DNA from 2 places in the Kribbella sp. VKM Ac-2571 genome. Region 1 is predicted to be linked to the other one. Evidence: riboswitches for the same ligand, from Rfam matches in the RefSeq annotation. Region 1 holds a riboswitch; the other holds the start of a gene.
What was found. A riboswitch is a leader RNA that binds a small molecule or an ion and turns the genes downstream of it on or off. The one in region 1 is predicted to bind cobalamin.
Positions count from the first base shown of each region.

Region 1 (19,100 bases):
CGTACAGCGTCTCGCGGTGCACTACCTGTTGAGCTGCCGGTCGTGCGCCCGCAAAGTCGCTGGACGACGCTTTCCGGGACGTTTTACGGTGGTGGTGGCAGCCGCACGTCGGAAGGACCCACAGGGAGCGATGTCGACACGCCGTCGAGACAAGGGTTGATATCCGTTCAACCCCCGCGGTCGGACCGGACCGCGTAGCCGGGACGGACCACACAGGGTCCGCCTGGCCGATCTCACCTGGCGTGAGCGGCCTGCGCTCTGCGCGTTTGCGCGTGGACGCTGCCCGGTCCTGACACTCTCTCGAAAGCGGTGCTTTCACGTGACGCCTGTTCACGACCTGTCGCCGGTCATCGCGGCACAAGATCTGACCAAGACCTACACCTTCCACCAGCAGCGCGCCGGACTCGGCGGCGCACTGAAGAGCCTGGTGAAACGCAAGTACGAGACCCGGCTCGCCGTCGACCGGGTCACCTTCTCCATCGGCCGTGGCGAGGTCGTCGGACTGCTCGGCCCGAACGGCGCCGGCAAGACGACCACGCTGAAGATGCTGTCCGGCCTGCTCTACACCACGTCCGGCGACCTGCAGGTGCTCGACCACACGCCGTCGGACCGCAAGCACGACTACCTGCGCCGGATCGCGCTCGTCATGGGCCAGAAGACCATGCTGTGGTGGGACGTTCCGGCGATGGAGAGTCTGCTGCTGCACAAGGACATGTACGGCCTGTCCACCGCGGAGTTCGACCGGAACGTCGCCGAACTCGCCGAGCTGCTCGAGGTCGAGCACCTGCTGAACGTGCAGGTCCGCAAGACCTCGCTCGGTGAACGCATGAAGCTCGAGCTGATGGCGGCCCTGGTCCACGGCCCGGAAATCCTGTTCCTGGACGAGCCGACGATCGGTCTCGACGTCGTCGCGAAGGCCCGGGTCCGGTCGTTCCTCGCCGATGTCAACCGGCTCCGCGGTACGACCATCCTGATCACCAGCCACGACATGGACGACATCGCGGCGCTCTGCTCGCGGGTGATGATCATCGACCACGGCCGGCTGCAGTTCGACGGCGGTCTGGACGACCTCGTCCGTACGGCGCAACCACGCAAGCTCGTGCGCGCGACGTACGCGAGTCCGGTCGCGGCCGACCGGCTGGTCGGGCTGGACGGCGTGAGCGCGGTCGAGGTGTCCGGGCCGACGGTGAAGCTCGAGGCGGATCGGGAGCGCGCCGGATCCGTGATGGAGCAGCTGACGCGGCTGGGCCCGCTGGTCGACCTCGACGTCGCGGACGCAGACATCGAGGACATCATGCGCGACCTGTTCCTGCGCCGCAGCACCCTCGGAGACGCGTCATGACTGTATCGATGCCACGCCTCCGGCGCGGCGGGTCATGGGGCTTGACGCGCAACCTCCGCGTCGTACGGCGGATGACGGCGGCCGATATCGCGCAGCAGTCGGTGTACCGCGGGGCGTGGATCATCTTCATGCTGGCGAACATCTGTATGCCGATCATCTCGTTGCTGATCTGGCGGACGGCGCTCGCGAGCGGGGCCCGGTTGCCGGTCGACGAGCGCTACATCACGACGTACTTCGTGCTGCTCGGAGTCGTCACGATGGCGACCTCGTCCTGGATGGCCGGGTTCCTCGCCCAGGACATCCGGATGGGCAAGCTGTCCAGCTGGATGATCCGGCCGGCGTCGTTGCTGACCGGGTTCGTCGCGAACAACCTGTCGGAGAAGTTCCTGAAGCTGTTCGCGCTGGTTCCGATGATCGGCATCGTGTGGTGGATCTTCCGCGACTCGATGAACATCCCGGCCGGCCCGGGCCGCTGGGCGCTGTTCGCGATCAGCATCCTGCTCGGGGCGATGCTGGTGTTCATCATCGACATCCTGATCGCGTCGCTCGCGTTCTGGATGGACGACGTGAGCGCACTCGTCCAGGCCCGCGTGATCATCGCGAGCGTGCTGTCCGGTGCCGTCGTACCGCTGGCGCTGATGCCGGAGTGGTCGCGGGGGTTCGTCGACCACCAGCCGTTCCGCTACACGGTGTCCTTCCCGGTCGAGATCGTCGCGGGTCAGCTGACCGGCCGCGAACTCCTTGCAGGGCTGGGATTCCAGCTCGGGTACGTCGTGGTGTTCGCGGCGATCGCCCGACTCGTGTGGTCCGCGGGGATCCGCGCGTACTCGGCGGTGGGCGCATGAGCTGTATTGAATGCGCGCCTCCGGCGCGCGGGTCATGGGGCTGTGACTTCCGGTCTTCCCTCGTCGCTATGGTCGCTTCGCTCCCGCCGCTCCTCAGTCCAGACCGGGAGGCCCCATGAGCACGCACGATCGGACCTGGTGGCACAAGCAGTGGCGGCATCTGCGGTTGTGGCGGCGGTTCTTCGCGCAGGCAGTGGTTCGGGAAACTCATTTCCGTGCGCATTTCCTGACCACGCTGCTCGTCGGGCTCGTCCAGCTCGGGCTGGGGATCGTGCCGACGTTGCTGCTGTTCGGGTTCACGTCCGAGGTGGGCGGGTGGTCGCGTGCGGAGGTGATCGCGCTGGTCGGTGTGTTCCAGATCGTCACCGGGCTGATGGCGACGTTCGTGGCGCCGAACCTGAACCGGATGACGACGTATCTGACCGAGGGTGAGCTGGACGGCGTCCTGCTGCGGCCGGTGTCGAGCCAGTTCTACCTGACGCTGCGATGGATCAACGTCGCGGAGCTCACGAACGTCGCCAGCGGCGTCGCCGTACTGGTGATCGGGCTGGTGCAGGCCGACCTCGCCCCTGGAGCGGGCCAGGTTGTGCAGGCCGTCGTACTCGTCGGCTCCGGGTTGGTGCTGCTCACCGCTGTGTGGTCGGCGATGTCGTTCCTGGCGTTCTGGCTGCAGTCGGTGAACCCGATCGGGTTCGTGTTCCTGAGCCTGATGGAGGCCGGGCGGTACCCGCTGGTGTTCTTCCCGGTCGCGGTGCGGACGTTCCTGACGTTCGCGTTCCCGGTCGCGTTCGCGACGACGTTTCCGGTGCGCGCGCTGGCGGGCGATCTCGGCTGGGGAACAGTGGCCGTCGGCGTCGGGTTCGCGGTGGTGGCGATGCTGCTGGTGCGGTTGCTGTGGCGGCGCGGGCTGCTGACGTACTCCAGCGCGTCCAGCTGATGTGGTTACCTGTCAGCTATGAGCTGGTGGCTCCTGCACGTGGACATGGATCAGTTCATCGCTGCCGTCGAGATCCGGCGGCGGCCTGAGCTCCGTGGGCTGCCTGTCGTGGTGGGCGGGTCCGGCGACCCGACCCAACCACGGCAGGTGGTCGCCACCGCGTCGTACGAGGCACGGGAGTACGGCGTGCATTCCGGGATGCCGGTGCGGGCGGCGTACAAGAAATGCCCGGACGCCGTTTTCCTTCCGACGGATCCGGCGGCGTACGACGCGGCGTCGGCCGAGGTGATGGACACGCTGCGGTCTTTCCCGGTCGTCGTCGAGGTCTGGGGCTGGGACGAGTGCTTCGTCGGCGCGGAGGCCGACGACCCGGAATCGCTCGCTTTCAAGCTGCGGACTGCCGTCGCCGATCGGACCGGGCTGACCTGCGCGGTCGGCATCGGCGACAACAAGACCCGCGCCAAACTCGCGACTGGATTCGCCAAGGAGAAACGCTCGCACGCCGAACCGTTCGAGGGCGCCGGCCCGGCCACCGGGGTCTACCGCCTCACCGCGGCCAACTGGCGCGAGGTGATGGACCACCGTCCCGTCCGCGACCTCTGGGGCATCGGCCCCCGGATGGAACGCAACCTCGGCGAGCTCGGGGTGCAGACGGTCGCCGAGCTCGCCGCGGCCGACCTGGACGTACTCAAGAAACGCTTCGGACCCAAGATGGGCACCTGGTACGCCGCTCTGGGTCGCGGCCTCGGCGACACCGAGGTCACCGACGTGCCCCGCGAACCGGTCTCCCGCAGCCACGAGGAAACCTTCCCAGCAGACCTCGCTGACCGCCCGGCCGTGGAACGCGAACTCCGCCGCATCGCCCTCGAGGTCACCCGCGAGGTCGTAGCCGAAGGCCGCACCATCCAACGCGTCTCGGTCAAGGTCCGCTTCATCAACTTCTACACCCCCATCAAGAGCCGCAAACTCAAAACCCCCACCCAAGACCCCGAGCTGATAGCCACCACAGCCCTCTCCCTCCTCGAAAAGTTCCCCCTCACCCGCCCCATCCGCCTCCTGGGCGTCCGCGTCGAGTTCGTCCCACCGACGCCCTGAACGAGCCGCTATATAACTTTATTCTAGTAAAGTTATATAATGGCCGGTGTGAACCAACCCGGAGATCTTCAGCTTGCGGTCGGGTGGGAGCCGTCCGAATGGGACGCGGGCGACATCCCGATGTCTCGTCGTGAGCGGGCGGAGTCGACGGGGTCCTATCTGGCGTCCGTCCCGCCTGCGATCTCGGACCTGGATTTCGACATCCCTTCGGAGGTTGCCGCCGGTGCGGAGGACGCGCTGGTCGAGATCTCCCGCTTCGACGCCGAGCTCGCCGCGTCGCTCCCGCGAGCCGATGGCGAGCTCGCGCCGCTCGCCGTCGTCCTGCTGCGCACCGAGTCGGCGTCCTCCTCGCAGATCGAAGGTGTCACCGCAGGAGCGAAAGCGCTGGCCATCGCCACCCTGAACGAGTCCTCGGGTCAGAACGCCCGGATGGTCGCTGCCAACGTCGAGGCCATGCAGAAGGCGATCGATCTGGCCGATGACCTCAGCACCGACTCGATCCTCGCCGCTCACCGGGCACTGATGCACGACCAGGCCTATGCCCATCCCGGGCGGCTACGAGACGGTCAGGTCTGGATCGGGGGCGGGCCGACCCCACACACTGCGACGTTCGTCCCGCCCCGGCACGAGCGGGTGCCGGCGTTGATGGACGACCTGGTCGCGTTCTGCCGGCGGACCGACCTCCCGGTCCTCACCCAGGTCTCGATCGCACATGCCCAGTTCGAGACGATCCATCCGTTCAACGACGGGAACGGCCGCACCGGCCGGACTCTCGTCCACGCGATGCTGCGCCGGTCCGGCGTGACCAGGCGGCTGACCGTCCCGGTCTCAGCCGGCCTGCTCACCGACACCGATGCGTACTTCGCGGCGCTCGGCTCGTACCGAGACGGCGACCCCGTCCCGATCATCACGCAGTTCAGCCGAGCGTCGTTCGCTGCCGTCGGCAACGGCCGCCGGCTGGTCAGCGACCTCACCGAAATCTACGCCGACTGGCAGCAAGTCCTCCCGTCACGGAAGGGCTCGGCTGCCCGTCGCCTCCTGCCGCACCTGCTCAGCCAACCGGCCGTCACAATCGCGCACGTCCAGCAGCATCTGGACGTGTCACAGCCGGCCGCGCAGCGCGCCGTCGATCAGCTTGTGGAAGCAGAGATTCTGAAGCAGATCTCGACGGGGAAGCGCGACCGGGCATGGATCGCACGCGAGGTGATCACCGTGCTGGACGAGTTCGCAGCGCGCTCCGGGCGCCGCGGCTGATCTCGCCGCTCAGCTGAGTTGGGTGAGGATCTTGGCCATCGTGGTGTAGCTTTCGCGGACGGCTTTGGGGTTGTTGAGGCGGTGGCGTTCGAGGCGGAGTGCGGCTAGGTGGCGGGCTTCGTAGAGATTTGCTCTCCAGAGGGCGGCGGGGGTTCGGTTCAAGGCGCCGTACGAGTCCCAGAAGGACTCCCGTTCGTCGTGTTTCGCCTGGGCCATGCGGATGGTCCAGTCCGCGGCGGGGTCGCCGAACTCGGTTCGGTCGAAGTCGAGTACGCCCGAGATCAGCGGCTCGGGCGCGTTCGCGTCGAGGAGGCAGTTCACCGTCCACAGGTCGCCCGTCAGCAACCGTGGCTCCTGTACTTCGTCCAGCGTCGTGCGGCCCTGCGCAGCCAGCTCAGCGGCCTGTCGTACGTCGGTGCCGTCGAGACCCGCTTGCTCCAGGTCGTCGGCGATCTGCGTGAAGGATGCGATCACCACCTCACTCCAGGACGCGTACGACGGGCCGGCCACGCGACCGAAGTGCGGTCCGCGTACGTCGTGCACGGTCCGGGTGATCGCGCCGAGTTGGCGGAAGAACGTCGTACGGCCGGACCGTGGATAGCGGCCGAGCTGCTCCGGCGCCGGAACTCCCGCCAGGCAGGTCTGGATCATCCAGTCCCGGGCGACGATGTCGTGCGACCAGTCGACGGCCAGCACCTGCGGCATCAACGGCGCGATCGCCGCGAGCCAAGGAACGCTCGCGTATTCGTTCCGCATCAGGTGCAGCTCGGACCCGAACTGCGACGCTTCCGGCGGTGCCACCCGCAGGATCACCGGGTCGTTCCTCCCGGCCAGGTCCACCCGGTAGACGCTGTTGTAGCCGCCGTACCCCAGCCCCACAGCCCTCACCGCACGAGAACCGAACGCCCGCCGGCAGATCGCCTCGATCTCCCCCGCCGTCAGCCCGCGCTGGAACGCCCCCGCTCCCCGCACAACACCTTGTAGCTCCACCTTCCGAATAGCAGCTGACCGCTACAGGTTGTAGGTGCGGGTGGCGGTGGTGGTGAAGATTGCTTCTTGTTCGGTAGGTGACAAGTTGGCGGTGAGGGTTTCGGCGGTTTCTACTACTTCGGCGTACGACGCGGCGAGGAGGCAGACGGGCCAGTCGGAGCCGAACATGACTCGGTCGGGGCCGAAGGCGTTCAGGACGACGTCGGCGTACGGCTGGAGATCGGCGGGTTTCCAGGTGGTCCAGGGGGCTTCGGTGACCATGCCGGACAGTTTGCAGGTGACGTTGGGGAGGGCGGCGAGCTCGCGGAGTTGGGTCGCCCACGGTTCGAGGGGCTCGCCGATGGCCGGCTTCGAGATGTGGTCGACGACGAAGGTGAGCTGCGGGAGGTTGCGGGCGGTCTGGATCGCTGCCGGGAGATGCGGTGTCTTGGTGAGCAGGTCGTACACCAGGCCGGCGTCGGCGACGGCGGACAGCCCGCGCTGAACGTCGGGGCGCAGGAGCCAGTCGACGTCCGGCTCGTCGTGGACCTGGTGCCGGATGCCCTTCAAGTACGAGCCGTCCGGGCGCGCGGTCAACCCGTCCAGAGCGGTGGCGACGTCATCGGCCGTGAGGTCGACCCACCCGACCACGCCCGCGACCAGGTCGTTGCCAGCAGCAACCTCCAGGAACTCGACGGTCTCCTCGACCACGCCAACGGTCTGCACCAGGACCGTGGAGGTGACGTCGGCGGCCGCGGCCAACGGCGCGAGGTCGTCGATCGAGAAGGTCCGCCGGATGGAGTCCAGCTTCGGGCCCACCATCCAGGACTGTTCCCGGACACTCAGATCCCAGATGTGGTGATGGGCGTCGACTCTGCTCATGCTGGTGTGGTCCCTTCACTCAGGCAACGCGCCGGTCGTCGATGGCATCAGCATTCCAGTCGATCCCCAGACCGGGTACGTCGGGCGCGACCGCGTGTCCGTCGACCACGGCCATCTCGGACCGGGTGATCGCCCGCAACTGTGGGATGTGCTCGACGTACCGCCCACTGGGTACGGCGGCCGTGAGGCTGACATGCAGTTCCATCAGGAAATGCGGGCACACCTCGAGGTTGAACGTCTCGGCCAGATGCGCCACCTTCAGCCACGGCGTGATCCCGCCGACCCGCGCCACGTCCACCTGGACGATCCCGGCCCCGCCTGCGGCGACGTACTCCCGGAACTGCGAGACGGAGTACAGCGACTCCCCCACGGCGATCGGGATCGACGTGGACGCCGCCAGGTGCACGTGCCCCGTGAGGTCGTCGGCCGGCAACGGCTCCTCGAACCAGGACAGGTCCACCGCCTCGAATGCGGCAGCACGTCGGCGAGCCTCGGGGTAGGTCATCGACTGGTTGGCGTCGACCATGATGTCCAGCCCGGGTCCGACCGCGTCTCGAACCGCCTGCAGCCGCTCCAGGTCCTCGTGCGCCCGCGGCTTCCCGACCTTGAGCTTCACACCCGGCCAGCCGGCCTTCTGTGACGCCAGCGCTCCGGCGACCAGCTCATCCGTTGACAGGTGCAACCAGCCGCCTTCGGTGTCGTACAACGGCACCCGTTGCCGGTAGCCACCGGCCAGCCGCCACAGCGGCTCACCGGCGCGCAGGCACCGCAGATCCCACAGAGCGGTGTCAACGGCCGCCAGAGCGAGGGAAGTGATCGCACCGACAGTGGTGGCATGCGTCGACCAGAACAGGTCGGACCAGATCGCCTCCACGTTGCGGGCGTCCGCACCGACGATTCGCGGCAGCAGGTGGTCCCGCAGCAATGCGAGCACGGCTGTGCCACCGGTGCCGATCGTGTACGAGTACCCGAGTCCGGTCAGCCCGTCGGATGTCGACAAGGAGACGAAGATCGTCTCCTGCTTCAGGAAGGCCTGGACGGCGTCGGTGCGGACCGTCTCGACCTCCAGGTCGACCAGGTACGCCTCGGCCCGGACGATCGCAGAGCTCACCGATTTCCTCCAAGATCCTATAGGATATTGCGTACCTGATGCTCCCGCTTCACACTGGACCCGTCAAGACGGACTGCGAGTCGGGCAGAATGAGCCCGGCGTTGGAGTAACACAGCGGGCGGAGCACAGTGCGGGAGGAGCGGGCGACAGTGACGGATGCGCACGTGGGCCTGGCGGGGCAGCTCGCCCGCCTGCCGCAGCGACAGGTGCTGAGTGACGACGTCTACGAGACGGTCAAGGGCCTGATCATGGACAGCGTGGTGGAGCCGGGCACCCGGTTGAACATCGACGCGCTGACCCGTGAGCTGGGCATTTCCCAGACCCCGATCCGGGAGTCGCTGGCCCGGCTGGAGTCCGACGGCCTGGTGATCAAGGAGCCGTTGCGCGGGTACCGGGTGTCGTCCCGGCTGACCCGCGAGGAGTTCGACGACCTCTTCGAGTACCGCCTGCACATCGAGCCGTGGGCGGCCGGGCGCGCCGCCGAGCGGGCGGGCGCCGAGGACCTGGCCCGACTCAAGGCCGAGATGCTCAGCTACACCGACGTACCGGATCGTCCGTCGTACGAGAGCTATCGGGCGATGGCCGCGCACGACCAGCGGTTCCACGACCTGGTGCTGGAGCTGGCCGGCAACGAGACCGCGCGGCTGTCCTTCCAGCGGACACACTGCCACCTGCACCTGTTCCGGCTGTACTACGGTGGCGGCATCGCGACGAAGGCGTTGCGAGAGCACAAGGCAGTGGTGACCGCCGTCCGGAAGGGCAATCCGGAGGAGGCGGCCGCGGCGATGCGGTCGCACATCGAGGCCTCCCGCGCCCGGCTGCGGCCCATGTTCGACAAGAGCGATCCGTCCTAGGGAGATATCTGTGGAACTGCTGCGCCTCGGCGCGGTGCGCGAGGAGCGCCCGTACGTGCGGGCCGCCGACGGCACCGTTCACGACCTGAGCCCGCTCACCGCCGATATCGACGGGGCCTTCCTCGCCGCCGACGGCATCGCCCGGACCCGTGCCGCGCTCGAAGCCGGCGAGCTGCCGGTCGCCGACACCGAGGGCCTGCGCGTCGGCGCGCCGATCGCCCGGCCGGGCGCCGTGGTCTGCATCGGCCAGAACTACGCGGCGCACGCCGCCGAGTCGGGCGCCGAGCCGCCGAAGCAGCCGATCGTCTTCTTCAAGCACCCGAACACCGTCGTCGGCGCGTACGACGAGGTCCTGGTGCCGCGCGGCTCCGCGAAGACCGACTGGGAGGTCGAGCTCGCGGTCGTCATCGGCAAGCAGGCACGGTACGTCGAGACCGACGCGGAGGCGCTCGCCTGCGTCGCCGGGTACGCCGTCTCGAACGACGTGTCCGAGCGCGCGTTCCAGATCGAGGTCTCCGGCGGCCAGTGGTCGAAGGGGAAGTGCTGCGAGACGTTCAACCCGCTCGGGCCTTCGCTGGTTCCGGCGGACGAGGTCGACCCGACGAACCTGAACCTGCGCTCGTGGGTGAACGGCGAGCCGCGGCAGGACTCGAACACGCAGGACATGATCTTCTCGGTGGCGGCGCTGATCCGCGACCTCTCGCAGTACATGGTGCTGAGCCCCGGCGACATCGTGAACACCGGCACGCCGGAGGGTGTAGCGCTGTCCGGCCGGTTCCCGTACCTGTCGCCCGGCGACACGATGGAGCTGGAGATCGAGGGGCTCGGCCGCCAGAAGCAGTCACTCGGCAAAGCATAAGAAACTGTCCCCGGCCGGCTCTAGGGTCGGCCGGGTGACCGACTATCTCGCCGATATCAGCACCTCGTACGACACCGTCGCGCCGTCGTACGCCGAACTCGTCGTGACCGGCGCCGACTGGGAGGACGAAGCCTTCGACCTCCTCACCGAGCTCCTGCCCGGCGACTCCAGGGCCGTGCTGGATGTGGGGTGCGGGCCGGGGCGGACGACCGGTCTGCTGGCTGCGCGTGAGCTGCGGCTCGTCGGGATCGACCTCTCACCCGGGATGATCGAGGTCGCCCGTCGCGACCATCCCGAGCTCGACTTCCGCGTCGGCTCGATGACGGCGCTCGGCGTACCGGACGACGCGGTCGCCGGCGTCGTGTCGTGGTGGTCGATCATCCACCTTCCCCGCGACGTCGTTCCGCAGGCGTTCGCCGAGTTCCACCGTGTGCTCGTCCCCGGCGGCGTGCTGCTGATGGGTTTCCACGTCGGCGAGGAATCGACCCACAAGACCTCCGGGTACGGCGGCCATCCGATGAACATCTACGTGCACCGCTGGATCGGGCCCGCCCTCACCGAGATCGCGGTCGCCGCGGGCTTCACGCCGTACCTGGACCCGGAAATTCCCGAGGACCGATTGTTCTTCCGGAAGTAGCCTCTGCGCATGACTTCTCGCGTGCGTACGGTGACGTTCGATGCCCACAACCCCTATGAGATCGCCGGTTTCTGGCTGCAGGTCCTGAAGGCCGAGCGTCCCGACGACGACCACCCAGGCGACCCGTACGCCGCGGTCCCGGCCGACGGCCTCACCGTGCTCTTCGAACAGAACAACGACGAGAAGGTCGTGAAGAACCGCGGGCACCTGGACCTCGAACCCGACGGCCCCCGCGACGAGGAAGTCGCCTGGCTCCTCACTCTCGGCGCGACCATCGCCCACGACCACCGCAACCCGGACGGCACCGGCTGGGTCACCATGCAGGACCCCGAGGGCAACGAATTCTGCGTCCTCCGCAGCGCATCCGAACGAGCCGCGACCAGCTGACAGGGCTACTCCGGGATCGCGGGGGTTTCGCCGGAGAGGGTGAGGCGCCATTCGTTGTCCCAGGCGTGGACGGTGACCTGGAAGCCGTCGCGTTCGGCGCTGGCTCGGTGGTGGCCGCTCTCGACGGGCGCGACGGTGGTTCGCCAGCCGCGGCTGGTCAGGGCCGCGACAGCGGCGGCGAGTTCGCCTGCCGGGTCGGTGACGGACGGGTCGCCGTTCTCGACGGTGATCGAGCAGATCGTGTCCGGACCGCTCCCGTCGGACAGTACGGCGGGGTTCACCGGGCCCACGTCGTGGGTGACCACGCCTTCGTAGCCGGGTACGGCGGCTGCCGCGACCGCGAGCAGCTCCGCGCGGAGGAGGTCGCGAGCCTCGGTCAACGTCATCGTTCGGGTCCTTCCTGTGTGCGTGCGCGCCGGGCGCCTTCGAGGACGGTCTTCCTCGACGGCGTCGAGGCAACCGTACGCAGCGCCGCGAGTCCGTCGAACGCCTTGGAGATCGGTACCGCCGCCTTCGACTGGCCGAGCGTACGCAACGGCCCGGACCACGACGTGCCGAGCAGGCGGGTCTCCTCCTCGGGTGTGGTGCGGGCGGCCAGCGTCACCGCGTCCAGATCACCACGGACGATCCGGCCGACGTTGGTCATCGACTCACTGTTCTTGTCGAAGTAGCTCACGTGCCCGGTGATCTGGACCTGCGGGTTGTCGGTCTCGATCCGTACGACATCGGGAAACGAGGCGGGATCCGGCCCGTGCTGTTCGGCGTACGACACGTAGTCCCCGCGCGACCGCGCCACCGCGAAGAGCTCGGTGCCAGGAGGTGTCATCTGCGCCGCAGAGGTGATGCCCGGGTCGACACCGGGACTGCCGGTCAACAGGTACCGGTGAGCGCGAGCTCCTTCGAGCATCGCCCGCCCGACGACCTGGGCACCGTAGCTGTTCCCGATCAGCGTGACCTTGGCGTCCGGCGCGCTGACCACCGCGAGCCCTTCCTGGAACCGGCACAGCAACGGCGCAGCCGCACGGGAACTCTCGGTGGACCTTCCCTCGGTCAACCCGAGAGGCGCGTGATATCCGAGCCACACCACCATCGCCGTACCCGGCCCAGCTTCCTCACCGATCTCCTTCGTCCGCACCGACTGAGAACGCACGCGTTCCAGGTCGTTGTTCATCCCCGGCACCAGTACGGCGATGTTGCGAGCTTTCCTCAGATCGCCCTGGACCTCGATCATCCGGCCCTGTCCCTCGGGATCGACGAGAAGGAACTGCCGAGGTACGTCGACCGCGACACGGTTCCCGTCCGCGTCGACGTCGAGGCGTTTGCCGGCCGGCTGCAGCATCGCGGTGAGCGTCGCCAGCCGCCGGCGCTGCGCAAGCGTCGCGTCCCGGCTCTCGACCAGCGCGTGCAGTCGCTGGTGCGCGGCCACCAGGATCAGGTGGTTCGCGCGATACCGGAGCTCCGGCGGCGCACCTTCCAGCGGTCCGACCTGCTCAGGCCGGCTCTCCGCCAGCGCCCTCGCCGTCTCGGCGGGCAGCGACCCGAAGAACGCGTCCACCTCCGCGACCGCCCGGTCGTGCGGCAGGTCCCGCACCCGCAGGATCAGCGCATCGAGGTCCTCGGACATCGCTCACCTCACGAGACACTGGGACAAACGCTTGCCGGTGCATCGTAGGCGACGGTGAAGGTCCTCCTAGAGATCGTCGACGTACGGCGTCTGGCCGGTGAGGGTCAGGCGCCAGTCGGTGGTCTTGGCGGTGACGGTGAGGTCGTAGCCCTGGCGGCGGGCGGTCAGTTCGTGGCGGCCCTCGGTGGGCTCGGAGATGGTGACCTTCCAGCCGCGGGACTCGAGGGTCTCGGCGGCGAAGCCGATCTGTGCCTCGGGGTCGGGCGTCGTGGTGGGGTCGCCGGTCTCGACGGTGATGGTGCAGACCGACTCCGGACCGCTCTCGTCGGACAGGGCGCCCTGGTCGACAGGACCGACGTCCTGGGTCACCGCCGGTGTCTGGTCGGGCACGACGGTCGCCGCCACCGCGAGGAGTTCCGAGCGGAGGTGGTTGCGGGCTTCGGTCAAGGTCACGCTTCCGTGATACACCGTGCAGCCAAGCCCCGCGAGGACACGCCGCGTTTCGGGGTCAAGAAACGACGGGAGTCTCCCCGGTGAACGTTATCCGCCAGTCCGCCGACCACGCGTGGACGGCGACCTCGAACCCGTCGCGGGCGGCTGCGACCCGATAATGACCGCTCTCCGGCGGTACGACGTCCGCGGTCCAGCCGCGGGCGCGCAACGCCGCGGCCGCAGCGTCGACGGCGGCCGCCGGGTCCGGGGACCGCGGGTCGCCCGTCTCGACGGTCACCCTGCAGACGGTGGCCGTCCCGCGCCCGTCGAACAGTACGCCGGGATTCACCGGCCCGGGGTCGTGCGTCACAACCGGCCGCTGATCAGGTACGACTGCTTCCGCCACCGCCAGCAACTCGCTCCGCAGGAACTCCCGATCGCCCGTCATCGCCGCCGCCCTTCCGAGCCCCGTCCCGCGCCGTTCGTCGTCCGCCCCGCCGCAGCCTGCCCGGCGGCGGCTCCGGCCGACTCCTTCGACGGTTTGGTGAGGGCCACAACTCCGTCGTACACCTTGGACGCCGCCCCGGCGGCAGCGTTCAGCGCGCCGCCCCACGACGTACCGAGGAAGAGCTCGGTCTCGGCGGATCGGCTGGTGTTCGTGGTCGTTACGGACGTCAGGTCGCCCCGGACCACCCGCCCGATGTTGCGCAGCGACTCACTGTTCGGCCGGTAGTACTCGTTGTGCCAGTGGACCGATACCGGGTCGTCGCCCGCCCGTGGATCGCTGGTCGCCATCCGGATCGCGTCCGGGAAGTTCGCCGGGTCCGGTCCGTGCCACTCGGTGTACGAGACGTAGTCTCCCGGGGCGCGCTCGGTGTACAGCCTGGTCGGCGGCTGGACGAAGTCGGCGGCCTCGTCGACGTACTTCGCGATCCCCGGCGAGCCCGTCATGACCAGCCGCTTCGGCCGGGCGCCCGCCATCACCGCCTGCGCGGCCACGTCGGTTCCGTACGAATGCGCGACCAGCGTGACCTCCGCATTCTCGGCCTTCAGTTCGTCGACCTCGTTCATGAACGCCGCGAGCCGTGGTCCGGCCTCGATCGCCGCGTCCTTGCTCGCGGCCTGCACCAGGCCCTGAGGTGAGTCGTAGTCGAGCCACACGACAACCGCCGTACCCGGTCCGGCCTCTTGCTTGATCAGATCACCGCGGTCCGACTGCCCGCGGAACGTGTCCAGACTGTTCCCCATCCCGGGGATCAGCACCGCGATGTTCTTCGCCGCCTGGAGATCACCGAGGACCTCGACCGCACGGCCCTGCCCCTCGGGATCGACCTCGAGGAACTGCCGCGGCCGTTGGACCTCGACAACGTTGCCTTTGGCGTCCACATCGGTGGCGGGGACAGGGGTGAGCAGCTCCTTGACGGTGTCCAGCCGCTTCCGCTGCTCGTCACTCGCCGTACCGGCGTCTTCGGCGGCCTGCAGCCGGTCCCGAGCCGCGACGAGCACGGCATGGTTGGCACGGAACCGTTCGGCAAGCTGGTCGGACTCAGTCATCGTGACTCCCCGTGACAGCCGGTCACCTGGGCGTGCAACCGGGCCAACCGCAGTTTGTCAGGCCTAGGGGGTGAAGGCCAGCGACCAGTTGCCGGAGTGGTACGAGAGGTTGACCGTGGCCAGGGGGCGTACGTCGACGTGCCGCAGCGACTCCGCAGGCGCGTCGACGACGTACAGGACGATCGCGCGGACGATCGCCGGATGGACGACCGCCAGCGTGGAACCGTGCTCCCGCGCCGCGAGATCACCCAACCAATCGGCAACCCGAGCGAGCACGTCGTTCTCGGTCTCGCCGCCGGGCGTGGCGGTGTGCGGCCGCTCGAGCCACGCCGGGGTTCGCGCTGGCTCGGACGCGAGTAGCTCCTCCAGTTCGCGTCCTGCCCACTCGCCGTACTCACGATCCCGCAGCGCCGGCTCCACCACCGGGTCGTGCCCGAGTACGGCGGCGGTGCGTACGGCGGCCCGCTCAGGCCCGGCGTACACGGCATCGGCAGACAGTTTCAGCTCGCGCGCAGCCTCGAGACTCGCCGGATCGGGCTCGGCGTCACCACCGAGTACGAGTCCGCGCAACGTGGGTGTCAGGGCGTGCGCGAGCACTGTAAGAGCCGTCAAGCGGCAGCCACCTTCGATCGGATCGGCCGGCGGTCCACCGCGACCGCGTACCCGAACCCGAGCAGGAGCCACAGCGTCGCCTGCGTACCGAGCGAGGCGAACCGGAACTGCCACAGCAGCGTAGCGGGGAACGTCTCCGGAACCTCGTTGATCCGCGGCAGAATCAGGTACGCCGCCACCACGGTGACGACCAGCCCGACGACACCGCCCGCGAGCCGGGCAACCTCGCCGTACCGCGCTGCCCACCGGGAGAGGGCGACACCGGCCCAGACCGCGAGCAGACCGATCACCAGGGTCAGGAGATAGGTGACCGTACGGCGGGTGATCGTGTCCGGATCACCGACCGCGGGCGGATTCGGCGGGTACTTGAGGAACGGGACCAGCACGATGCCGACGAACCCCGCCGCGGCGAGTCCGAGCGCGGCGTACGCGTCGTTCCCGGTCCGGAGCTTGCGGCGGAGCAGTGTGAACGCGACGGCGAACAGTCCGCCGAGCGCAACGCCGTACAGGCTGGTGGCGAGGAACAGGCCCGCCCGCTGGCCGTCGCGGCTGACGAGCGGGTCCTCGTGGTGGTCTTCTTCATGAGCGTGAGTGTGCGCGTGACTGTCGGCCTCTTCGATCGCGATCGCCGCGTCGACGCGCGACTCGCCCACTGCGTAGGCGAACGTTCCGGCCAGCAGGCCGGCGAAGAGTCCGACGATCAGTCCGCGCACCAGGAGCGATCCGAAGGTGCGCATCGTCGCTAGTGACAGGGAACGCCGAGAAGGTGGCGACCGTCGTGCATCAACTCGTGCAGGTACATCCCGGACCGGGACACCGCACCCTGGTCGAACCCGACCAGATAAGCGAGCAGGAGCATCACGCCGACGCTGAGCAGCGCGACGGCGAGAAGCTTGGAAGAAAGCGCCGGTACGGCGACCGACTGGGCAGGAGCTGCCATCTGAACTGAACCTCCTGGGGAAGTGCGCGTCCCCTTAGAAAGGCTGCGAGTGCCCGAGCGTCCTGACTTACGAGCCGAAACTCGATCACAGTGGCGCGGCCGCGCCGGCTTCTCACCGGCTTCCCTCATGGCACCGCAGGTTGACCCTCGAACCGTAGGTGCCACCCCACCCCCCGGTCAACGCACCACGGCGCGCCGGTGACCTATCCCACCCAGCGGGAGGTAGATGCGGGCGTGCCCGCGCGCCGGGGGCGCTGAACAGGATATTGCCTGTGCACCGCCCCGCGTTCCTATGCACACCCCCTGTTGGTGGGCGGGGCGGCGGACCTGCTGGTCGGCGGATTACCCCTGGCAGCGCGACGGCGTCGCATCTACTCTGGGGGGATGCCGTCCGCTCATCATCTGGTTGCGTTTGCGATTACTGCGTTCATCATCATCGTTGTGCCAGGGCCCAGTGTGCTGTTCATTGTCGGGCGGGCGCTGGCGGTGGGGCGGCGGGAAGCTGTGCTGACGATGGTGGGGAACACGCTCGGGGCCGCGATTCTGCTCGGGGCGGTGTCGCTCGGGCTCGGGACGTTGATCGCGGCGAGTGCGATCGCGTTGACCGTGGTGAAGCTTGTCGGGGCGGCGTACCTGATCTATCTCGGGGTGCAGGCGTTTCGCTCGCGGAAGTCGCTGGTCGAGGCGATGCGCGGTACGGCGAAGCCGAGCACTACCCGGCGGACCATCCGTCAGGGGTTCCTGGTGGGGGTGACGAACGCGAAGACGGCGGTGTTCTTCGCCGCTGTGCTCCCGCAGTTCGTCGACAAGGGGGCCGGCGCGCCGGCCTGGGCGCAGATCTTGGTGCTCGGAATGATCTTCATCTTGATCGCGCTCTGCTCGGACAGCGTGTGGGCGTTTGTGGCCGGCACGGCGCGCGAGTGGTTCGCTCGCTCACCGCGCCGACTCGAGCTGGTCGGCGGCACCGGCGGCCTGATGATCATCGGCCTCGGCGCGAGCATTGCGGTCACCGGCTCTAAGGAGTAGCGGTACGGCGGCCTGCTGGCACGCCGAGGAGTGCGAGCAGGGCCGGCAGGCCGAAGGCGACCAAGTACGCCAGTACGGCGGAATGCGGTTCCATTGCGGCGAACAGTGATCCGCCGATCGCGAGGATCGTTGCGGTCGACAACGAGTCGCTGAGCTGCAGGGCGGAGCTGTTGGCGCCTTGTTCGTCGCGTTCGGAGTACTCCAGGACCAGCACCGACAGGGTCGGGAACACGGTCCCCATGCCCAGACCGGTCAGGCTCCAGCCGAGGATGCCCACCAGCACCGGCACGTCCGGGTTGAGCGTCAGCGCTGCCGTGACGATGCCTACGAGGATCGCGAGCATGCCGGCCTGCAGGAAGACCGCATGCGTGAACGGCTGGTTCGGCCGGCCGCGGTACCACGACGCGGCGGACCAGCTCAGCGCGCTGACCGTCAGCACGAGACCGGCGAGCGCCGGCGACAGGCCGCGTTGCCGGGTGAGCATCAACGGCAGGAACACCTCGGCGCCGAACCCGGACGCCGCCACCAACCCGCGCAGTGCGACCACCGACGGCAACCCGCGCCCGAATGCGAACGTCCCGGACGGCAACAGCCGCGGCCCGAACGCGATCACCCCGGCCAGACCGATCACGAGCAGCACGATCTGTACGACGCCACGCTGCTGCCCGCCGTAGTGCAGCAGCCCGACCCCAACCGCGGCCGCGACTGCCCACAGCGCCCGCTTGTCCCACAGCTTCCCCGGACGTACGTCGTACACGCTCCCGCGGGCCAGACCGGGACGCATCACCAGCGCGGCCGGGATCGCGATCGCCGGTACGGCGAGGAACACGAGCCGCCAACTGGAGTGCTCGACGATCAGGCCGGCGATCGCGGGACCGACGAGGGACGGTACGACCCAGCCGGTCGCGAACGCGGCGAAGATCCGGGGCCTGAGGCGGGCCGGGTACAGCTGGCCCACGACGACGTACAGCGCGACCGTGAGCAGGCCGGAGCCGAAGCCTTGGATGATGCGGCCCGCGACGAGGATCTCCATCGACGGCGCCAGGCCCGCGATCAACAGCCCGGCCAGGAACCACGCCGTACCGTGCCAGAGCGGACGGGTCGGGCCCTTCAGGTCGCTCCAGGTGCCGGAGACCACCATCGCGACCACACCGGAGGCGAGCGGGCCGCCGAACGCGAGCGCGTACAGGTTGAGGCCGTCGAGTGCCTGCGCAACGGTCGGCATCGCGGTCGCGACGGCCAGGGACTCGAACGCGACCAGGGTGATCAGCGCGACCATCCCGACGGTCAGTGCGCGGTACTGCGGTGAAAGGACGCCGCCTGTCTCAACAGTTGGCTCGGCAACGGTGGTCATGACGACGACCATCGTTGCTCAAGCGCACTTCAAGTCAACTAGAGAATCGCCGCGAGAACGAGCGCGAGGATCGGCGGCACCGCCTGGGTGGCGGCGGCACGGAGCATGCGACGGTCGGAGGCGAGGAGCACGATGCCCGCGCCGGCCATGCATGCGCACGCGAAGAGCGCGATCGCGTGGCCCTTGTCGCCGCCCCAGATCAGCCCGCCGAGCGCACCGATCGCCAGGAACAGGTTGTAGAAGCCCTGGTTGAACGCCCACGGCCGAGCGGTCTCGACCTCGGTGTCCTTCACCAGGAACCGCCGGTAGGTACTCGGCTTCCGGAACAGCACGCTCTCCATGGCGAACACGACCACATGGAACACACCCGCGACACCCACGAAGAT
Region 1 covers NZ_SNWS01000003.1:448,038-467,137, reverse strand. The annotation lists gene EV651_RS09645 (ATP-binding cassette domain-containing protein) at 320-1,342, shown strand; gene EV651_RS09640 (ABC-2 family transporter protein) at 1,339-2,187, shown strand; gene EV651_RS09635 (ABC transporter permease) at 2,303-3,124, shown strand; gene EV651_RS09630 (DNA polymerase IV) at 3,143-4,219, shown strand; gene EV651_RS09625 (Fic family protein) at 4,268-5,473, shown strand; gene EV651_RS09620 (phosphotransferase family protein) at 5,483-6,445, opposite strand; gene EV651_RS09615 (amidohydrolase) at 6,485-7,324, opposite strand; gene EV651_RS09610 (mandelate racemase/muconate lactonizing enzyme family protein) at 7,344-8,435, opposite strand; gene EV651_RS09605 (GntR family transcriptional regulator) at 8,585-9,289, shown strand; gene EV651_RS09600 (fumarylacetoacetate hydrolase family protein) at 9,300-10,148, shown strand; gene EV651_RS09595 (class I SAM-dependent methyltransferase) at 10,183-10,785, shown strand; gene EV651_RS09590 (VOC family protein) at 10,795-11,172, shown strand; gene EV651_RS09585 (hypothetical protein) at 11,178-11,558, opposite strand; gene EV651_RS09580 (alpha/beta hydrolase) at 11,555-12,796, opposite strand; gene EV651_RS09575 (hypothetical protein) at 12,863-13,249, opposite strand; gene EV651_RS09570 (hypothetical protein) at 13,305-13,676, opposite strand; gene EV651_RS09565 (alpha/beta hydrolase) at 13,673-14,782, opposite strand; gene EV651_RS09560 (histidine phosphatase family protein) at 14,846-15,394, opposite strand; gene EV651_RS09555 (CbtA family protein) at 15,391-16,131, opposite strand; gene EV651_RS09550 (CbtB domain-containing protein) at 16,137-16,334, opposite strand; cobalamin riboswitch at 16,371-16,502, opposite strand; gene EV651_RS09545 (LysE family translocator) at 16,776-17,360, shown strand; gene EV651_RS09540 (MFS transporter) at 17,350-18,714, opposite strand; gene EV651_RS09535 (DUF1304 domain-containing protein) at 18,753-19,100, opposite strand, start outside.

Region 2 (12,900 bases), on a different contig from region 1:
ACCTGGTGCCGCCGATGGCGCGGGCCGAGACATACGGCGACATGGCGAAGCTGGAGTATCTGCTCGACGAGTACGCGACCGTGTCGGCGCTCGACCCGGAGAAAGTGCCGACGCTGCGCGCGCAGATCTGGACGCTGATCCAGGCGGCGCAGTTGCACCACGACCTGCACACTTCCGAGAAGCCGGACGACGAGGAGTTCGACGAGTTCGTGCTGCATCTCGACGGGTATCTGTGCGAGATCAAGGACGTGCAGATCCGCGACGGGCTGCATGTGCTGGGCGGGGCGCCGGAGGGTGAGGCGCGGGTCAACCTGGTGCTCGCCGTACTGCGTGCTCGGCAACTGTGGGGCGGTTCGTACTCGATCCCGGGGCTGCGGGCGGCGCTGGGTGATACGTTCGGGGTGGACGAGGCCGAACTGCTTGCCAACCCCGGTGCAGCCGCCGACCTCGCCGACCTCGCGACGCTGGCCGATCTGCCGGCGGTCAGTGGCGCGGACGGGGTCGATCTGCTGGAAGCGGTTGCGCGCAAGCTCGTGGTCGGGATGGAGACGCTGAGCTGGGACGTGACGAAGGTCCCGGTGGTGGTCGGCGAGGTTCTGGGCCGCGCGTCCGAGCAGGTCGAGGCGTCGCTCACGTTCGCGGCAACCGAAGTCGTCCCGCGGCTCGCACGCACGGGCGACGAGCTGACGAACGTCCTGCGGGCGTTGGACGGGCGGTTCGTCGAGGCTGGACCGTCCGGCTCGCCGACTCGCGGGCTGGTGAACGTGCTGCCGACCGGCCGCAACTTCTACGCGGTCGACCCGAAGGCGATCCCGAGCCGCAACGCCTGGGACGTCGGCGTCGCACTCGCCGACTCGCTGCTGGCGCGGCACCGGGCAGAGACCGGCGAGTGGCCGCGATCCGTCGGCCTCACCGTCTGGGGTACATCAGCCATGCGGACGCAGGGCGACGACCTCGCCGAAGTGCTCTGGCTGCTCGGCTGCCGCCCGGTCTGGGACGAGGCCTCACGACGCGTCACCACCTTCGAAGTGGTCGGTCTGGAGGAACTCGGCCGGCCGCGGATCGACGTGACGATCCGGATCTCCGGCTTCTTCCGGGACGCGTTCCCGCATGTCGTCGCGCTGCTGGACGAGGCGGTGCGGACGGCGGCCTCCCTGGATGAGGATGCTGCGAGCAACTACTTGCGCGCGCATGTGCAGGCAGACGTTGCTGCGGGCAATGATCTCAGGCAGTCGACGGCTCGCGTGTTCGGCTCCAAGCCCGGTTCGTACGGCGCCGGTCTGCTGCCGCTCGTCGACGCGCGGAACTGGCGTACCGACGCCGAGCTGGCGGAGGTGTACGCCGTGTGGGGCGGGTACGCGTACGGCAAGGACCTCGACGGCGCCGAGGCCCGCGGCTCGATGGAACGCGCGTACGCCCGGATCCAGGTCGCGGCGAAGAACGCGGACACCCGCGAGCACGACATCATGGACTCCGACGACTACTTCCAGTACCACGGCGGCATGATCGCGATGGTGCGGCACCTCACCGGCGCCAACCCGAAGGCGTACGTCGGCGACTCCGCCGCACCCGCACAGGTTCGCACCCGGACCTTGGACGAGGAGGCGAAGCGGGTCTTCCGTGCGCGGGTGGTGAACCCGCGGTGGATGGCGGCGATGCGGCGGCACGGGTACAAGGGCGCATTCGAGATGGCCGCGACCGTGGACTACCTGTTCGGGTACGACGCGACCGCGGGCGTCGTCGACGACTGGATGTACGAGTCGCTGACCACGGAGTACGTCGCCGATCCGGAGATGGCCGAGTTCTTCCGCAAGTCGAACCCGTGGGCACGGCACGGGATCGCGGAACGGCTGCTGGAGGCGGCGCAGCGCGGGCTGTGGGCGGAGCCGTCGGCCGAGGCGCTGGAGACGCTGCGGAACGCAGTCCTTGAGACGGAGGGTGACATCGAGGACCGCGGCTGATTGGGTAGATGCATGCCCCGAGTGCTGATCACCAATGACGACGGTTACCGAGCGCCAGGCATCCGGGCGCTCGCGCCGGCGATCGCCCAGCTCGGGTACGACGTACTCGTGGTCGCTCCGATGATCGACGAGAGCGGTGTCGGCTCCGCGCGGGCCGGGATCGTCAACCGGCCGATCCGGACCGCGTCCGACGTGGAGAACGGCGTGACGTTCGTCGGGATCGAGGGCACCCCGGCCATCGCGGTGACGATGGCGCAGGCCGGCGCGTTCGGTGCGCCGCCGGATCTGGTGCTGTCCGGGATCAACCGGGGGCTGAACATCGGTGTGTCGATCTTCCACTCGGGCACCGTCGCGGCGGCGCTGACAGCGGCCGAGACAGGTACATCGGCGGTTGCCGTCAGCCTCGACGCGGAGGACCCGTTGCACTGGGCGACCGCGGCGACCGTCGCGGGCGACGCGCTCGGGTGGATCGCCGGCGAGCCGGGCGGGACGGTGCTGACGATCAACGTTCCGGATCGTCCGCTGGACCAGCTGGCCGGCGTACGGCACGCGTCACTGGCGGTGAACCGGCGTACCCGTCTCGTCGCCACGACCGCTCCGTCGGGTGAGCCGATGATCGCCGTGGAGCGCACCCCGCAAGCCGCCGCGGTCCCAGGCACCGACGAGGCCCTCCTCGCCGAGGGCTTCGCAACGGTCACGCCGATCGTCGGCATCCGCGAGGTCCGGGACGACGCCGCCGCCACAGCCCTGGCGAAGCGCCTGATGCGATAAACGGGTCCGTCGCCGAGCACGGCCCGGCGGACGCGCCACCGCTGTTGTTCATCCACGGCCACGGCGGCGGTTACCACTGGCAGCGGTGTCAGGACGAATTGTTGGGGCGCTCCCTGCGGGTAATCGCACCGGACCAGCTTGCGCTCTCCGTTGCCGCCGGGTGAGCGCATCGATCTGGACGTGCTGCCGGCCGACTTCGAGGAGCTGCGCGAACGGCTCGGGATCGAGCGCTGAGCGATCCTCGGGCACTCGGCCGGCGGCAACTACGCGGTCGAGTACGCGATCCGGCATCCTTCGGCGGTCGGCGCGGTCATCTCCGACTGCCCGTTCTGGGACTTCGACGCCCGACCGCCGGCTGACGGCGGAGGACAAGACCTATGAGCTGCCATTCGGTCTCGGCGACCGTTCCAGGAGCTGTCCTTGGCTCGGTCGGTTGGCACTGATGCCGCGGCCGACCCTGCTGATCGAGGGCATCGAGGGCATCGTCGACCTCGCCATGGACCCGGTCTCGGTTGAGACCTACCGCAACACCGTTCCGACCTGCCAAGTCGTCACCTTCACTCACTCCGGCCACTTCCCCCACTTCGAAGAGCCGAAGCAGTACGCCGATCTGGTGCGCAACTTCGTCAATCAACACGTCACCCCCCACGGCCAAACCCGACACCAGCAGGAGACCACTAAGGACTCGCGCTGACAGGCCGCGAACACTGAGATGTCGCCGCGGCTCGGTCAGCTCAGCCTCCAGCGGCCTCCAAGCAGCTCGACATCACCGTGCTGCGTTCTGCATCGTGACAACCGTGCTGGTCGTCGGACAGCAGATCGATTGGCACGACCGGTGGAGCCCAGCGTGATGCCTATCCGCTCAGGTCCTGAGAAGCCGGCCGACCACGACCGACCACGACCGACCACGACCGACCACGACCGAACAGCGACCGGGCAGCGACTGAGCCGGGATCGAGCAGCGACCGGGCCGGGATCGGGTCGGGATCGGGTCGGGATCGGGCATCGCCCGGGCCGGGATCGGGCCGGGATCGGGCAGCGACCGGGCCGGGATCGGGCAGCCACCGGGCCGGGATCGGGCCGGGATCGGGCAGCGACCGGGCCGGGATCGGGCAGCCACCGGGCCGGGATCGGGCCGGGATCGGGCAGCGACTGAGCAGAGACTGGGCAGGGGGCGGGCAGGGGGCGGGCAGGGGCGCAGCGATCGAGCCGCGGCTGGGGTCGCGATGGGGCAGTTGCTAGCCGGGAGCTTTCCACGTGGACGGGGTCTGGAGACGTTGACGGCGAGACAGGCTGTCGGTCAGAACGGTGGTGGGTCCTCCGACGGCAGTCTTGTTGGTGGATGGATCCGGGGTCGCTGATCGTCGTGGTTCTCGTCGTGGTTCTCGTTGTGGTTTTGGACGATCGGGCCGCGGGCTGGTGGGACGGTGGTGTAGCGGTGGCCGGTGGGGGTGGTGAGGGTGATGGAGCCGTCGGGGTGTGTGGTGGTTTTCCAGCCCCATCCTGGGGTGTCTTTGATGACGTGGTGGTATTCGCAGTAGGGCGCTAGCCCGGTGAGGTTTGTGTGGCCGGATTGTTTGAAGGGTGTGGCGTGGTCGCGGTCGCATTGGCGTGAGGTGCGGTTGCAGCCGGGCCAGGCGCAGACGGGGTGTCGGGCGAGGAGTGTCTCGGTGACGATGGTGCCGGGGTTGTGGCGGGTGGTGGAGGCTTCGAGGATGGTGCCGTTGGTGGGGTCGGTGAGGAGTCGTCGCCAGGTGCCGTCGCGTGCGATGCGGCGGGCCATTGGGGCGGGGATGGGTCCGTAGCCGGTGAGTTCGCAGGGGTCGTTGTCCACGCCGAGGAGGGTGGTGATGGGGATGAGGATCTCGATGTGGGGTCGTCGGCGGTGTTGGTCGGGTAGTCGGCGGCCGAGCCAGTCGAGGCCGTTGTGCAGCATGTGTTCGAACACGTCGGCTACTACGTCGGCTCGGCGTTGCTCGATGTTCCGCTCGTCCTTTGTCCGCTGACCAGACTCCTTCTCGGCCGATCCACCGGAGAAGCCCGCTCCGGACTGGACCCTGCCGGTGACATCGCCAGCCCCCGGGGCGTCAGCCCCGGCAGCATCAGCCCCGGCAGCATCAGCCCCGGCAGCATCAGCCCCGGCAGCGTCAGCGCTGGCGCTGGCGTTGGTCTTGGTCGTCCGAGCTCCGGCGGCGGCGTCGGTTGTAGCGCTGGAGTTGCGAGCGCCCGGGGACGCGTCGTCGAACTCCACCAAGCGGCGATCACTTTGCGGATCGGCGACGGCGGTGTTGTCCGCGCTGTTGCCGTTGCCCGAGATGCTGGCGTTGCCCGAGGCGCTGGCAGTGCCCGGGGTACTGGCAGCGCTTGGGGTGCCGGGGGTGTCCGCGGTGTTCTGCGGGGCGGTCGTGCTGGCGTGGTGGGAGGCCGGCGCGTCGGTGTCTGGGGTGCTGGGGGTGTCCGCGGTGTTTTGCGGCGTGGTTGTGCTGCTGGGGTGCGGGGGAGGCGTGTCGGTGCCTGCGGTGCTGGGCTCACCGGCGGGCTGGGTGGGTGGCGTCTCGTTGCTTGCCTGGCCGGGCTTGGTGGTGGGTGTTGTTCGTTTGGTGAGGTCGGCCATGGCTTGGATGACGACCCACATTTGCTGGATCTTGTCGGCGGTGTGGACGACCCACAGGCCGGCCATGCCGTCGGTGAGCGGGACGATTTTGCAGGTGCGCTCCGCGACCGCGGTGCGGTGTCGCTCCGCGGCGTCCTGGGTGGTGTGTTTGGCGACCTGGCGGCGCAGGGATGCGTTCAGGTTGGCGTGGGTTTGGCCGGGGGCGCGGCGCAGTACGTGTGCCTCGACGGCTTGGGCGGCGGTGTCGGGGAGGTCGCGGGTGGCCTCGGAGATCGCGAGGGCCTTGGACCAGGTGAGGGCGCCGCAGCGCAGCGCGGTGTGGGTCGCGGTCAGGGTGCCGGTCAGATGCAAGGCGGTGTCGATGTGGCGGGCTGCGGTGTTGGTGGACAGCCGTAGCGCGGCGCCGATCTCGGCGGCCCAGGAGCGTTCGGGGTCGATCGGCCGGCCGGAGGAGTCGATCTGGGTGGGGCGGGGGATCTCGGTGGCTTGGGCTTTGCGTTGGCGGTGGAATGAGGCCATCGCGGAGGTCTTGATGGCCGCGGCCCAGGCTTCCATGCGGGCTGCGGCCTTCATGGCCTCGATCAGCGCGATCGGTGACTCGCACTGTGGTCGCAACTCCTCCAGCGCAGCGGCGAGTTCGGCGCCGGGTGGCAGGAAGACCCAGGCGGGTGCTTTCAGGCGCAGCATCTCGCGTTCGGCCTCGTCCTGCTCGACCCCGGCCCACAGTTCCCACTCCAGCCCGTCCACCCGCGACATCGGCGGCAGGTCGTCGTACCAGTCCTCCTCGCCCAGATAGCGCGGAGGACATGGATCCGCGGGGTCGGGCAAGTCATCCGGCGGCACCAGCGCCCACGCAGCCTCGGCCCCGGCGAGTGCCTGCTCGCCGGGAAGCTGTGCCATCACCACCGCCGTCATGAACCTACATTAGAACACCTGTTCGATTGAGACAAATCACGACGCCACCGACGTGTCGCGATTCCGGTGTGAGCGAAGGGCCTTCGCCGCCCTGAGGTCGGGCGATACACGGCGTCAGATGTCGAGATCGGTTCGCAAGACGGCGCGGACTACTTACACGTAGCGCAGTAGGTCCGCGGTTGACTGCGCTGGTTGGCCTTCGGGGGTTGTGAGCATGTCTTCCAGGCCGGCTCGGATGTTGTGCCCCTCCGACTGGGCCCAACGCAGTACCGGCCAGGCCCACTCGTTCTCGCCGTGCACCAGTGTGTCGGTGGGTGGGAGCAGATCCAGTACGGCGCGGGCCGCGGAGATACCGTCCGGGCCGGGGGAGATGCACGGGATCGCCTCGACGAGTACGCGGACCACGGGGCCGCCCCATGTGAGGTACTTCCGTGCTGCGTCGGAGGTGAACAGCCCGGCCTCCACGCCGATGCCTTTCGACAGAAGAAGGTCCGCGACGCGTTCGGCGCCTTTCTCGTGGAAGTTGACGCTCGCGAAGTCCGCTGTCGGCTCCCACGCGGCGATCAACCCGAGTCGCTCGTCCAGATCCGGGACGATGCCTTCCCGCGTCGACACGCCTACGGGCACACCGGGACAGTCCCGTCGTACGGCGGCCACCGCTGCCTGCACGTCGGCGTACACAAGGGTCTCGAGCCCGCTCGCGCCGCGAGGGTGGATGTGCAGCGCGTCAGCTCCGGCGGACACGGCTGCGGCGGCGTCCCGGCCGAGTTCGTCGGGCGTGATCGGCACGCCCGGGTGGTCCGCCCGCGTGCGGTCGCCGTTGAGGCCGGCCTTGATCATGGGCACACGGTACGTGGTGAGGCCCACGTGACCGGGGTGCGTTGTGGTGCGGGCGGATGTGTCATGATCGGGCCGACGGCTGTGGAGGAACACCGGTGACCAGCGTGCTGGGAGTCCGGGGCGGTCCCGCCACTGTGACCGGGAGCCATGGAGATCGACGTGGCCCGGAAGCCAGGACATCTGCCGCCGTCCGCGGGCTCGCGATCATCGTGGGCCGGCGTACCGGCCGTAGCGGGCGTGGACACCCGCTCGACGAAAGGGACCACCGCCGATGCGGGCTCCGTCATTCAGCGGACCGTCGAACTCGTTCCCGTTCACCGCGATCGTCGGGATGGACGATCTCCAGCTCGCGCTGATCCTGGCGACGATCTCGCCGGCGATCGGCGGCGTGCTGATCCGCGGCGAGAAGGGTACGGCGAAGTCGACCGCCGTCCGCGCCCTCACCGAGATCCTGCCGCCGGTCGACGTCGTGCCCGGTTGCCGCTTCTCCTGCGATCCCGACCACCCGGACCCGACCTGCCCGGAGGGCCCGCATGTGGGCGAGGAATGTGTCGGCGAGCGGGGTGTGCGTGCTGCGCGGTTGGTGGAGTTGCCGGTGGGGGCGACCGAGGATCGGGTGCTCGGGTCGTTGCATCTGGAGAAGGCGCTCGCGGAGGGCGTCACGGCGTACGAGCCTGGTCTGCTCGCCGCGGCGCATCGCGGGTTGCTGTACGTCGACGAGGTCAACCTGCTCCACGACCACCTGGTCGACGTGCTCCTCGACGCCGCCGCGATGGGGCGTGCAAGCGTCGAGCGGGACGGTGTGTCGGTGACTCACCCGGCGCGGTTCGTGCTCGTCGGCACGATGAACCCCGAGGAGGGCGAGCTCCGGCCGCAGCTCCTCGACCGGTTCGGGCTGACGGTCGACGTGGTCGCCAGCCGCGATCCCGCCGTCCGCGTGGAGGTGATGCGCGCGCGGCTCACGTACGAGGCGGACCCGGAGAGCTTCGTTGCCCGGTACGACGGTGCGCAGCGGGAACTCGCCGAACGCATCGTCAAGGCGCGCGATCTGTTGACCGAGGTGATCCTGACCGACGCGGCGCTGCGCCAGATCGCGGAGATCTGCGCGTCGTTCGACGTCGACGGGATGCGCGCCGACCTGGTCACGGCCCGTACGGCGGTCGCCCACGCAGCCTGGTCCGGCCGTACGGTCGTCGAGGTCGACGATGTGCGGGCCGCGGCCAAACTCGCCCTCCCGCACCGCCGCCGCCGGAACCCCTTCGACGCTCCCGGCCTCGACGACCAGCAACTCGAAGAAGCGATCAGGAACAGCACGCCACCCGAAGACCCCGACGACGACCCGGGTCCAGGCGGCCCTGGCGGCTCCGGCGGATCGGACGGGTCGGGCGGATCGGACGGGAACGAGGCGGCCGACCCCAGTCGAGCAGACGGCGCGGGGGACGCGGAGGGCGCGGACGGATCGGACAAATCGGACGAGCCGAGGGACACGGGCGCTCAGCCTGCCGATGCACAGCACGCCGGAACCGACACGGCGGATCCGACCACCGCTCACAGCCCGTCCGAGGCAGGTGGGCACCCCAAGAGCTCGGAGGACAAGACGACCGAGTCGGACCGATCAGGCGCCACGCCGAGTGGTGAGGTGGTCGGGAGTTCTGCGCCGTACGAGGCCCGGCTGCTGAGTGTTCAGGTGGCGGGTGCCGGCGTCGCGGGGCGGCGGTCGCGGGCGATCACCGAGGTGGGGCGTGTAGTGGGGGATCGCGGCCGGGTCGGACGGGAGGCCGGGCGGCCGCATCTGCTGGGGACGATGCGCAACGCAGCGCCGTACCAGAAAGTTCGCGGGCGGACCGGTCCGGGTCTGGTAGTGCGGGCGGACGACGTGCGGCTTGCTGTGCGGGAAGGGCGTGAGGGGAACCTCGTGCTGTTCTGCGTCGACGCCTCCGGTTCGATGGGGACGAAGAAGCGGATGGGTGAGGTGAAGACGGCGATCGTCTCGCTCCTCCTCGACGCGTACCAGCGCCGCGACACGGTGGGCCTCGTGACGTTCGCCGGCGCCGGCGCGACGGTCGCGTTGCCGCCGACGGGCAGCGTGGAGACCGCCGTACGACGGCTCGAATCCCTCCCGACCGGTGGACGTACGCCGCTCGCCGAAGGGCTGCTGCAGGCGGGCGAGGTACTGCGGATCGCCGCGATCCGCGATCCGCGCCGGCGCCCGCTCCTCGTGCTCGTGACCGACGGCCGCGCGACCCACGGCGAGAACGCGTTCGCCCGCGCCCGCCAGGCCGCCGGATGGCTGGCGCAGCGTGGGATCGCGACCGTCGTGGTGGATTGCGAGCCGCGCCGCGGCATCCGTCTCGGACTTTCGGCGGAGCTCGCCGCGGACCTCGGAGCGGAGTACCTCGACCTCGGAGACGTTGCCGCAGGCAACCTCATTCGGACGGTCACCGAACGGAAGGCGGCCTGAGATGCCGAAGGGACAGCCGGTCACCGTGCCGGAGGACGGCCTGACCACCCGCCAGCGTCGCAACCGTCCGCTGCTGATGGTGCACACCGGCGAGATGAAGGGGAAGTCGACGGCGGCGTTCGGGATGGCGCTGCGGGCCTGGAACCAGGGCTGGAACCTCGGGGTCTTCCAGTTCGTGAAGAGCGCGAAGTGGAAGGTCGGCGAGGAGAGCGCGTTCAAGGCGCTCGGCCGGCTGCACGAATCGACCGGTGAGGGCGGGCCGGTCGAGTGGCACAAGATGGGCGAGGGCTGGAGTTGGTCCCGCAAGGCGGGCACCGAGGAGGACCACGCTGCCGACGCGGTCGAGGGGTGGCGGGAGATCCAGCGCCGGCTGGCCGCCGAGACCCATGACCTGTACGTGCTCGACGAGTTCACGTATCCGATGAAGTGGGGCTGGGTCGACGTGGACGAGGTCGTCGACACGCTCGTCAACCGTCCCGGACACCAGTACGTCGTGATCACCGGACGCGATGCCCATCCGAAGCTCCTCGAGGCCGCCGACCTCGCCACCCAGATGACGAAGCTCAAGCACCCGATGGACGCCGGCCAGAAGGGCCAGAAGGGCATCGAGTGGTAACCCGACCGAGCCTGCGTGGGGTGGCGGCGAGCCCGCGCGGAGTGGGGGAGTCGCGATGATTCCGCGGGTGGTGGTTGCGGCGCCGGCGTCCGGGGCGGGGAAGACCACCGTTGCCGTTGGGTTGATGGCGGCGTTGCGGCGGGCCGGGCATGTGGTCGCCGGGTTCAAGGTGGGGCCGGACTACATCGATCCCGGGTTCCACGCGGTCGCGACCGGGCGGCCGGGGCGGAACCTCGATCCGATGCTGTCGGGGGAGGAACTGGTAGGTCCCCTGTTCGAGCACGGCTCCGAGGGTGCGGACCTGGCCGTGGTCGAGGGCGTGATGGGGCTGTACGACGGTGCGCTCGGGACGGAGGGTTTCTCCTCGACGGCTCACGTCGCGAAGTTGCTGAAGGCACCTGTGGTGCTGGTCGTCGACGCCTCGGCGGCGGGCCGGAGCGTCGGCGCCGTGGTCCAGGGTTTCGTTGCCTTCGACACCGAGATCCGCATCGTCGGGGTGATCTTGAACAAGGTGGGGTCGGACCGCCACGAGGCCGAAGTACGAGCCGGGGTCGCGCCGACCGGCGTACCGGTCCTGGGTGTCCTCCGCCGCGACACCCGCCTGACAGTCCCCAGCCGCCACCTCGGCCTGATTCCCGCCAACGAACAACACACCCAAGCCGAACAAGCCGTGGACGCTGCCGCAGAACTGGTCCGCCAAGGCGTAGACCTACAGGCGGTAGTAGCCGCCGCCCACTCAGCCCCATCCCACCAAGCCACCCCATGGGCACCCGAGCCGACTGCAGATGTGGGAATGCGATCGGTAGTGGCTGTTGCGGCGGGGCCGGTGTTTTCGTTCCACTACACGGAGACGACCGAGCTGCTCACTGCCGCCGGAGCGGAGGTCGTCACCTTCGACCCGCTCGTCGATCCGTTGCCCGAGGCAACCGCTGCGCTCTACCTCGGCGGGGGCTTCCCGGAGCTGCATGCCGAGGCGCTCTCCGCGAACGTCGAGCTGCGCAAACAAGTGGCCGCTGCGGTCGCCGACGGTGTCCCCGTGATCGCCGAATGTGCCGGCCTGCTGTACCTCTGCCGCGAGCTCGACGGTCACCCGATGACCGGTGTACTCCCGGCGACCGCCCGCATGACCGGCCGCCTCACACTCGGTTACCGTACGGCGATTGCGGCGACCAGCACCGCGTTCTTCGACGAAGGACGCCGGGTGCGCGGCCACGAGTTCCACCGCACTACGGTCGACCTCGAGGGCGACGTACAACCGGCCTGGCATCTCCCCGGCGGCGTCGAAGGAATCACCCTTCCTCACGTCCACGCGTCGTACCTGCACCTGCATTGGACCGCCACACCGGACGTCCCGGCTCGTCTGGTCGCTGCCGCCCGCGAGCGTGCGCGGTGAACCTGGTGGTCGGCGTCGGGCTCCGCACCGGTACGTCGTACGCGGAACTGCAGGATCTCGTGACGACAGCCCTGCATGAGCTCGCGGGTGAGGTCGGATTGGTCGTCACGATCACCGGTAAGGAGAACGAGCCCGCGCTGCAGGAACTGGTCGCGCAGCTCGGCGCAGAGCTTCGCACGTTCTCGAAGGACGAGCTCGCCAAGCAGCCGGTGCCGACCCCGAGCGAGCAGGTCGAGCAGCTCAAAGGAACCCCGAGCGTCGCCGAAGCAGCCGTCCTCGCAACCGGCGCCCAACTCCTCGTCCCGAAACAGCAAACCCCCAACACCACCATCGCGATCGGCGTCCAGCGGGCGGGTGGGTATGGCGTGCGGGATCGGGAGGTTGTGCAGCGGGTGATTGCTGAGCGGCGTGACGTACGGCGGGGGTTCTTGGACCTGCCCGTTGACGACGTGACGCTCGGGCGGGTGCTGGAGGCGGCGCATCGGGCGCCGAGTGTCGGGCTGAGCCAGCCGTGGGACTTCCTGGTGATCCGCAACCTCGCGACCCGCCGCAAGGTGCACGATCTCGCGACCGCGCAACGGGACGCGTTCGCCGCGTCCCTCCCGGAAGATCGCCGCGCGGCGTTCGACGGGCTCAAGATCGAGGCGATCCTCGACACCCCGCTGAACCTCGCGGTGACCTGCGACCCCGGCCGCGGCGGCCGGCACGTCCTCGGCAGGCATGCGGATCCGCGAACGACCATGTTCTCCGCGGCGATCGCGATCCAGAACCTCTGGCTCGCCGCCCGCGCCGAGGGCCTCGGCGTCGGCTGGGTCTCGTTCTTCGAGCCAGGTGAGGTCGCCGCGGTCCTCGACCTGCCCGCCCACATCGAGCTGGTCGGCTACCTCTGCGTCGGGTACGTCGACGAGTTCGCCGCAGCGCCCGAGCTCGTGCGTTCCGGATGGGCGAAGCGGCGCCCGCTGTCGTGGGCGATCCACCACGAGGAATGGGGCCGCCGCGACACGTCGATCGTCGACGACGCCCTGCAGGCCGCGCAGAACGCCGTACCGGCAACCGGTCAGCGGGTCCACGTGATCGTCGGCGGCGATGCGAGCCATCTGCGACAGGCCGACGTACTGGTCGTCGATCTGCACAAGGACCGCCCGCCCGCCGACTTCGGGGTGTTGTGGCGCCCGGCGCGCACACCGGCCGAGGCGGTCGAGTTCGGCGTCGAGATCGCCCGCGACCTCGCACTGCAGGGTGTCGGCAACCTCGTCGTACAGCTGGAAGAGAAGTCGGAGCGCGCCGAGGCGCTCGCTCGCGGTCTGCAGGTCGGTGCGTCGGCCTGTG
Region 2 covers NZ_SNWS01000007.1:381,798-394,697, forward strand. The annotation lists gene cobN (cobaltochelatase subunit CobN) at 1-1,961, shown strand, start outside; gene surE (5'/3'-nucleotidase SurE) at 1,974-2,732, shown strand; gene EV651_RS43280 (alpha/beta fold hydrolase) at 2,970-3,113, shown strand; gene EV651_RS18470 (alpha/beta fold hydrolase) at 3,175-3,426, shown strand; gene EV651_RS18475 (HNH endonuclease signature motif containing protein) at 4,033-6,261, opposite strand; gene EV651_RS18480 (3-keto-5-aminohexanoate cleavage protein) at 6,415-7,101, opposite strand; cobalamin riboswitch at 7,161-7,304, shown strand; gene EV651_RS43100 (magnesium chelatase subunit D family protein) at 7,373-9,562, shown strand; gene cobO (cob(I)yrinic acid a,c-diamide adenosyltransferase) at 9,564-10,178, shown strand; gene EV651_RS18495 (cobyrinate a,c-diamide synthase) at 10,234-11,571, shown strand; gene bluB (5,6-dimethylbenzimidazole synthase) at 11,568-12,900, shown strand, end outside.
Region 2: linked by a shared signal. The riboswitch ahead of EV651_RS43100 (magnesium chelatase subunit D family protein) and the one ahead of EV651_RS09550 (CbtB domain-containing protein) in region 1 are both predicted to bind cobalamin.